One region of the Shewanella sp. Arc9-LZ genome, then DNA from elsewhere that is predicted to be linked to it. Evidence: predicted binding sites of a transcription regulator. Region 1 holds the regulator's gene; the other holds the start of a gene.
What was found. Region 1 encodes sigma-54, which starts transcription at its own class of promoters, with help from an activator protein. Its sites were predicted from a motif close to GTTGGCACGNNNNTNGNNT; they were not measured.
Positions count from the first base shown of each region.

Region 2: the regulator sigma-54 is predicted to act here: its motif matches at 1,753-1,771, upstream of GUY17_RS15360 (YggN family protein).

Region 1 is NZ_CP048031.1:4,169,098-4,173,468, reverse strand. It holds gene rapZ (RNase adapter RapZ) at 1-772, opposite strand, end outside; gene ptsN (PTS IIA-like nitrogen regulatory protein PtsN) at 769-1,212, opposite strand; gene hpf (ribosome hibernation promoting factor) at 1,215-1,502, opposite strand; gene GUY17_RS17940 (RNA polymerase factor sigma-54) at 1,528-3,012, opposite strand; gene lptB (LPS export ABC transporter ATP-binding protein) at 3,155-3,886, opposite strand; gene lptA (lipopolysaccharide transport periplasmic protein LptA) at 3,883-4,371, opposite strand, start outside.
Region 2 is NZ_CP048031.1:3,596,154-3,600,524, reverse strand. It holds gene trmB (tRNA (guanosine(46)-N7)-methyltransferase TrmB) at 1-71, shown strand, start outside; gene GUY17_RS15370 (YggL family protein) at 107-433, shown strand; gene glsB (glutaminase B) at 440-1,354, shown strand; gene GUY17_RS15360 (YggN family protein) at 1,829-2,641, shown strand; gene GUY17_RS15355 (LysR family transcriptional regulator) at 3,052-3,993, shown strand.

The DNA of each region.
Region 1 (4,371 bases):
CAATATATACCGAACGGTGCTGACCACCAGTACAACCAATCGCGATGGTAAGGTAACTGCGATTGTTACGTTCTAAATGCGGCATCCAAGTTTCAAATAGGTTTTCAATTTGCCAAATAAATTTATTAACTAATGGCTGACGACCTAAAAATTCTTGTACGGGCTCGTCTAAACCCGTAAATGGACGCAGTTCTATTTCCCAATGTGGGTTGGGTAAAAAGCGTACATCAAACATAAAATCTGCTTCTGTCGGCATGCCGTGTTTAAAGCCAAAAGATTCAAAGTTAATCACTAACTCTTTATCAACACTGCCTAATAATATTTGCCTAACTTGGTCGCTTAATTCGTAGATATTTAGCGCAGAAGTGTCGATATAGTGATCAACAATTTTTGCGATAGGCTCAAGTAAACGGCCTTCTAGTTTTATCGCTTCTTGCAGTGAAATATGATTTTTAGATAACGGGTGTAATCGACGTGTTTCGCTGTAACGTTTAAGCAATACTTTGTCATTGGAATTTAAAAAGAAACTGATAATTTCAGTGTCATTCTCAAGTAGTGCCAATTGGTCTTGAAGCACTTTACCTTGTTCTGCAATGTTACGAACATCAACGCTAATCGCAACCAAATCATTACTGCCTTTAAGCTGGGCTAATAATGTGCCAATGAGTGGTAAAGGCAAATTATCAACACAATAATATCCTAGGTCTTCTAATACTCTCAGGGCAACGGATTTCCCTGAGCCTGAACGTCCCGATACTATAACTAGTTTCATGCAGTAATAACCTGATAAAGTTCTGTTGCGTCGTGAGTTTTACGAAGCTGTTTCAATATTTGCTTATCGCTTAACTTTTGGGCCATGCTCGATAACGTGCCTAAATGTTGTTGGCACTGGTCTGCAGGTACTAACAAAGCAAATAAAAGATCCACGGGTTGCTTATCGATTGCATCAAAGGCAATGGCTTCTTCACATTTAATAAATATCGCGATAGGGTGATCGATGGTCGTTAATCTACCATGAGGTATCGCAATGCCATTTCCTATACCTGTGCTACCCATTTTCTCTCTCGCTAACAGGCTTTCAAAAACCTCTTGCGAAGACAGGGTTGGGTACTGGGCAGCGACTAAATTGCTGATGAGTTCCAGTACTTTTTTCTTACTGCCCGGTGTGGCACAGGTAGTGCATTCCGGCTGCAGAATGGTACAAAGTTCCATCGTTAGTGTTTTGTATTCTTCTCTTTGTGTTTAATTACCTGACGGTCGAGTTTATCGATCAGGGCGTCTATTGCAGCATACATATCAGTACTTTCTGACATTGCAAAAATTTCTGCGCCATTAATGTTGATTTTGGCTTCTGCTTTTTGTTGTAATTTTTCTACATTGAGCACAACGTGTACATTATGGATCTGATCGAAGTGTCGTTCAAGCTTTGAAAATTTACTGTGGATGTATTCACGTAAAGATTCTGTTATTTCGACATGACGTCCAGTCAGACTTATTTGCATAAAAAATCCTCCATTGCCTAGTAGGTTATAAACTCTTACGTTGGTTTGAGGGCGGGATCATCATTGCTTCACGGTATTTTGCTATCGTACGACGAGCAACGTTTATGCCCTGTTCTGCCAGAAGCTGAGCCATTTTACTGTCACTCAGTGGTTTTTTCTGGTTTTCTGCGGCAACCAGCTTTTTGATAAAAGCACGAATGGCCGTTGATGAGCATTCCCCGCCATCGTCAGTACTGACATGGCTAGAGAAGAAGTATTTTAGTTCAAATAAACCTCGAGGGGTGTGCATATATTTTTGTGTGGTGACTCGTGAAATGGTCGATTCATGCATTTCTACAGCTTCAGCGATATCATTGAGCACCATAGGCTTCATGGCTTCTTCGCCATATTCAAAAAAGCCTTGCTGAAATTGCACAATGCAATTTGCCACTTTAAGTAAAGTATCATTACGGCTTTCAATACTTTTAATAAACCATTTAGCCTCTTGCAGATGGCCTCGAATAAATTGACTATCCGACGGGTTTTTACTGCCTCTAGCCATGGCTGCATATTGCTGATTAACACCAATTTTAGGCATGTTGTCTGGGTTTAACTCTACTACCCAACGGCCATTTTTCTTTAATACTGTGACATCGGGAATCACGTATTCATCATCCATGGGGGTAATTAATAAGCCCGGACGAGGATTGAGTGTCTGGATTAGAGTGATTGCGTCACGTAACTCATTTTCTTTTAGTTTTGTTTTTCGCATCAATAATCTGAAATCACGGCCAGCAATTAACTCTAAATAGCCTTTAATTAACAAACGGGCATTATCGATATGGGGTGTGTCGTTAGAGTATTGCGCTAATTGAATAAATAGGCATTCACTTAAATCACGTGCAGCAACACCCACAGGGTCAAAGTGTTGAACGCGTTTTAATACCGCTTCAACCTCATCGAGTTCCACATTTTCATCACCCATGGCTTCGAGAATATCTTCGGTACTTTGGGTTAGATAACCGCGTTCATCAATGGCATCAATAATGGCGGTGGCAATGGCGAGATCTGTGTCTGAAAATGGAGTGAGATTTTTTTGCCATTCTAAGTGTTCGTACAAACCTTCAGTAGTTTCACCTTGAAAGGGCATGTCGTCATCGCGCATGCTTGCACTGCCTGAACCTGACATAGGTGAGGCTGTGTATACTTCATCCCATGTGGTATCCATGGCTAAATCATCCATGGTTTCTTTGGTCATGGATTCTGCTATGTCGACGGTGGAAGTGTCTTTTTCGACATTAACAATACTGTTGTCACTAAAGTCTGTATCCGCTTGGTCGCGGTTTTCTTTTAAGGAGTCTTTTGCTTCAGAAAACTCATCTTCTATTTCAAGCAATGGATTTGAATCTAATGCTTGTTGGATTTCCTGCTGTAGCTCCAATGACGATAATTGCAGTAAGCGAATGGCTTGCTGCAATTGTGGGGTCATGGTTAAGTGTTGACCCATTTTAAGTTGGAGTGACGCTTTCATTTACCGCTTATCCCTAGATGATTTTCCATAAAAATGACAATCTCGAACTGTAATAGATTGCCATAAACATCAATGACATTTAACGTTGTTTAGGTATCGTTCAATGAAATGAGTTAGCTAGACTAAAAGGCCAGTAAAGTAACTATAGCTTGAATTGTTCACCTAAGTACACAGCTCGAACTTGTTGATTACTTAATATCTCATCTGGTGTGCCTTCGGCAATTAAATTACCCTGGCTAACGATATAGGCTCGCTCACAAACGTCTAGCGTTTCACGTACGTTATGGTCGGTAATTAATACCCCTAAACCGCGGTTTTTAAGTTGTTGGATGATTTTTTTAATGTCGATGACCGAAATAGGATCAACACCAGCAAAGGGCTCATCAAGCAAAATAAATTTTGGATTAGCAGCTAAAGCGCGCGCAATTTCAACACGACGACGTTCACCACCCGATAACGACATGCCTTGGCTGTCGCGTATGTGAGTAATGTGGAACTCTTCGAGTAGGTGCTCAAGCTGTTCAATACGTTGGTCTGTGCTGAGCTCTTTGCGAGTTTGCAGTACGGCCATTATGTTGTCGTAAACGGTGAGCTTGCGGAAAATACTGGCTTCTTGTGGTAAGTAACCTATACCTTTGCGGGCGCGCAAATGCATTGGATCGGCAGTAAGGTCGTCATCGTCAATCAATATTCGGCCTTTATCGCTTTTTACTAAGCCGACAACCATATAAAAGGTGGTGGTTTTGCCTGCACCATTGGGGCCTAAAAGACCGACAATTTGGCCGGTTTTAACCGTTAAACTCACATCTTTAACAACTTGACGAGCTTTATAGCTTTTAGCTAGATTTTCAGCGGTTAAGGTAATTTGGGTCATGGTTTGATCTGCTTGTTAACAGGAATTTCAGGGAGTTTTTGCTTTGGCGCCGACTCGTCTTGGAAATTCTCTGGTTGAATGATGGTGATTACCCGATCTTGCCCTGTACCAGTACTTTCGGCAATCAGCTCTTGAGCACTGATGTTGTACTTGATTTTATTACCGGTAACCTGGCTACCTGATTGATCCAATTTGGCGTTGCCAGTCAATGTGAGTGTAGTGGTGGCAAGGTCATAGCTAATTTCGTTAGCACTTGCGGTACCAATTTTACCGTCATCTAATTCTTGTGAAAATGTAGCCGGGGTGCCAGTAGCAATTAATCTCTTACTGGTGGTGTTTTCAGGGGTAAACGCCCGTAACTGATCTGCATTGATATTAATCGTGCCTTGGACAATCGTTACCGGACCATTAAAAACAATTTGATTATTCTTAATGTCGGCAGACTGACTGACTGAAGCGATTTTCAATTCTTGTTTCAGATCCCC
Region 2 (4,371 bases), 570 kb from region 1:
CCAAGTTTGAAGCAAGAGGCCACAGACTCGGTCACGGCGTATGGGATATCATGTTTGAGCGTACTGCTTAATCACAACTACACTTTCAGCAATCGGAGAATACACCATGGCGCAAAATCGTAGTCGTCGTTTACGTAAAAAATTACGAGTTGATGAGTTTCAAGAATTAGGCTTTGAAATCAACTGGACTTTTGATGAGTCGGTATCTGAAGAAGATATTGATAACTTAGTTGATCAGTTTCTTGTTGAGGTCATTGAACCTCGTCAATTAGGTTTCCACGGTGGTGGACACAAGCAATGGGAAGGTATTATTGCTACCCAAGCTATCGGTAAATGTACTGATGAAGATACCGCAGCAGTGAATGCGTTCTGGAAAGACAAGCCTGTTTCTAACCTCGAAGTGAGTGATTTGTACGATATCTGGTGGGGTTAAGCTAAATTGCCTGAGCAATTATTACTTCAACAAGCCGTCGATAAAGTAAGATTGCTATTGGGTAAAGGCAAGGTTGCAGGATATATTCCTGCGCTTGCCTGCGTTGACCCTAACAAAATAGGGATTGCCGTTACTACCCTTGATGGCCAAACAATTGGTGCCGGTGATTACCTTGAGCCTTTTTCAATTCAAAGTATTTCTAAAGTCTTTAGCCTTACTCAGGCACTTAATTTATATACTGAAGATGAAATTTGGAGTCGTGTGGGTAAAGAACCCTCAGGGCATTCATTTAACTCGCTGGTACAGGTCGAATTAGAACGCGGTAAACCTCGCAACCCTTTTATTAATGCCGGTGCGCTAGTTATTGCTGACTTGTTGCAAGCCCGTTTAGGGGCGCCTAAGCATCGTATGCTTGAGGTTGTGCGTCAATTGAGCCAGAACCCGACGTTAGCCTACGATAAAGTTGTGGCGGATTCTGAGTTCCAGTTCAGTGCACGTAATGCATCTATTGCCTATTTAATGAAGTCATTTGGTAATTTTGAAGGCGACGTCAATACCGTACTTAAAAGTTATTTTCATTATTGTGCATTAAGAATGAATTGCGCTGACTTGTCCCGTGCGATGTTCTATTTGGCCAATCGCGGTAAGACACTCGATGGTGACAGCTTAGTTTCGCCGGTGCAAACTCGGCAACTCAATGCATTACTGGCGACATCTGGATTATACGATGGCGCAGGAGAGTTTGCTTATCGAGTAGGTATGCCCGGTAAAAGTGGCGTGGGTGGCGGCATTATTGCGGTTATTCCTGGTGATATGTCTATTTGTGTGTGGTCACCTGAGCTAGACAATAATGGTAACTCGCTTGCGGGCACAGCCATGTTAGAACATTTAAGCCAACAGTTAGGCCGTTCAATTTTTTAGTTTATACAAGGGCTAATCTTTCGCGGTTAACGTTGTTCGACCTTAACGTACTCACTCTTTGTATATCAAATTTGAATCTATAATATTGACTCAAAACGTTTAAAAGTCATTTTACTGCCCACTTGGGCAGTTTTAGTGGCTTCTTTTCGCCTAGGTTATTGCTTACTTATCTAGAACAACCACACGTCGTATACGCTTACTTGTCTAGCAAAATACAAACTGCAGTAAAATTCATCCTGAAGCTCAGCTGGCCCTAGATAGATTAATTATTATTGAGATTGGTAAAATAGACTATTTATTGGTTTATTTTACCAATACACTTCCGCTATTGTTTATTCATTAGCTTATATATTGCCTTATTTTATCATTAACCTATTAAAAGTCATGTAGTTATAGTTGTTGGCATAACTTGTGCTTTATAAAGCTCATATACGAGCTAATTATTGATATATGTATAGCAAAAGGATTTTTATCATGACCAAACAGAAGTTGATTTGTAGTGTAGCGTTAACCAGCATGTTATTCACAGTAGGGGCGCTAACTCCCGCCATAGCAAAAATGTCCATTAATGATGAAAAGTGCAATGTGACATTAAACTATGACGTTACTGTTGAACCAAAAAAATTGCAGATTAGTGATAATGGATCCGAGAAATATCGCGTTGAACTAGATCAACTATATGTAGACGGTAAAAAAGTCACCTTAACCGCTAAACAACAAACGTTACTCACTCAATATTCTGATGAGCTATCTCGTCAAGTACCTGAGGTAATTGATTTGGTTGGTGATGTTGTCGTAATGGCATCTCAAGCAGTCAATATGGCATTAACCCCAATATTTGGCGACGCCACTGGTAGCCAAATTGATAAGCTAATGACAGGGATTCAAACACGCATTGACACCATGGCGTATCAGCAAGGCGATAAGTTTTATTTAGGTTCGACAGAGTCTTCAATTGAACATGCATTTAATGAAGAGTTTGAACAAGAGATAGAACAAATGGTCACCAACTCAATGGGATCATTAATGATGACATTAGGTAGCCAGATCATGTCTTCTGAAGGCGGTTCATTTGAAGAAAAAATGAATACCTTTTCACAAAAAATGGACAATGTCGGTAAAGACATCGAGCAACAACTTGAGTCGCAATCACAAGGCCTTGAACAACGAGCTGATAAAATTTGTGATAATTTTGAAGGATTATTAGTGTTAGAAAGCCAAGTGCGTAAATCCATACCAGAACTTGCACCTTATACATTGGCCAAGCTAGGCGAGCTAAAAGAGTAAATTTATTTTGTTCAACCTGTCTTCCCGGACACCTGACCTTCCCCTGTGCTCTTTTTGAAGACACAGGGGCTTTTTTTTGGGGCCAATTCTAGCTGTTTTACCGCTATAGCTCGTGTTGCTTTGTTCTGATAAAAAAATTGTCAATTATAAATATAGAGCCATAGAGGCTTTTTTTGTTATACTCTTGAGAATTATTACAAAATTACACTCTACTTTAGATGTGGTTATATTTCAGAATCTTCATTTGTTAGTGTTGATTAAAGATATTAGTTTGTTTTGATGCTCATTTGGCAGCAACAATCATAATATCTGAGTGTCGATATTGATGCTAAGCAAGGTTTAGTTACCAGCAATGGCTAACAGATATCTGAAATTTTTATTAATGTCGTAACCAGCTTAAGGCGACTTTCATGTTAGAACTGTTAGAACCTATCGCAATTTTTACTCATGTTGCACGTGCAGGAAGTTTTAGTGCTGCAGCCAGACGTCTTGGCATTTCTAAATCTAAAGTAAGTACTCAAGTTGCAGATCTTGAACATAAACTTGGTGTGCAACTTATTCAGCGTACAACCCGCAGTTTAAGCCTTACTGAAGCCGGCAATTTATTGTATCTACAAGGCGAAGAACTTCTTCGTGATGCAGAGCAGGCCGTTTCAAGTGTTCACAACTTAAATGATGCAACTCGTGGTGTATTAAAAGTTGGGATATCACAATCATTTGGCACCATGCACATTATTCCAGCTTTACCAGCATTTATGGCAAGGCATCCAGAGCTTGAACTACAAGTGAGCTTACTTGATCATAAAGTCGATGTTGTCAGTGAAGGCTTAGACCTATTGTTAACCATGTCTGAGCAATTGCCGCTGGGTATGGTGGCAAGACCGTTAATGAAATGTCAGTTCTTGTTAGTCGCATCACCGGGTTATATTGCCCAACATGGTAACATTAGCCGCCCAGAGCAATTGGTTGAACACAATTGTTTGGTGTATCAAGGTGAGTGGCATGAGCACAGCATGTGGCAATTTAAAAAGGGTGAAGATTATTGCGAAATAGGTGTGTCAGGCAATTTTCGTGTCGATAATGCGCCAGCATTGAAATCGGCCGCAGTAAGTGGTTTAGGCATTGTCTATTTAGCCAGTTACTTAATGGAAGATGAAATCGCTCAAGGGACATTGATTCCTTTGTTACCTGATTGGCAGTTGACTCACAATCTTCCATTACAAGCTGTGTATCCTCGTCGTAAACATCTAGCTCCAAAAGTTAGTGCGTTCATTGATTTTATTAAAACGCACATCAGCAGCCCACCTTATTGGGATGCTAAGTTCGATCATTTGTATAAACTTCGTAAGTAAAAGTGGAAACATTATTTCAAATTTAGAACAAAGCCGCAGCTTGCCTTGCGGCTTTGTATTAAGCGGCTGATTTTAAAGTGCTTAAGGTGTTGATTGATTAGTTTATTAGTAAGTTGCTAATCAAGGGTTTAGCAATTTACATTTGTTAACTAGTTGAACTCTGTTCTGATATCAATACAATAGTACTCAGTTGATTCGAAATGATTTGAACCCTACGTTTTTCTGAGAAATGACCCCTTTTCAGTGAGATGTACAAATCGGCAAGGTAGCAAATTTTGAGTCAGTGTTGGCAATGGTTTTCGAACTAAAATAATGCCAACCTTAAAACCATCATCCTAATTTATTTGGTTTACCCCAGACTTTGTTCTGGGGTTATTT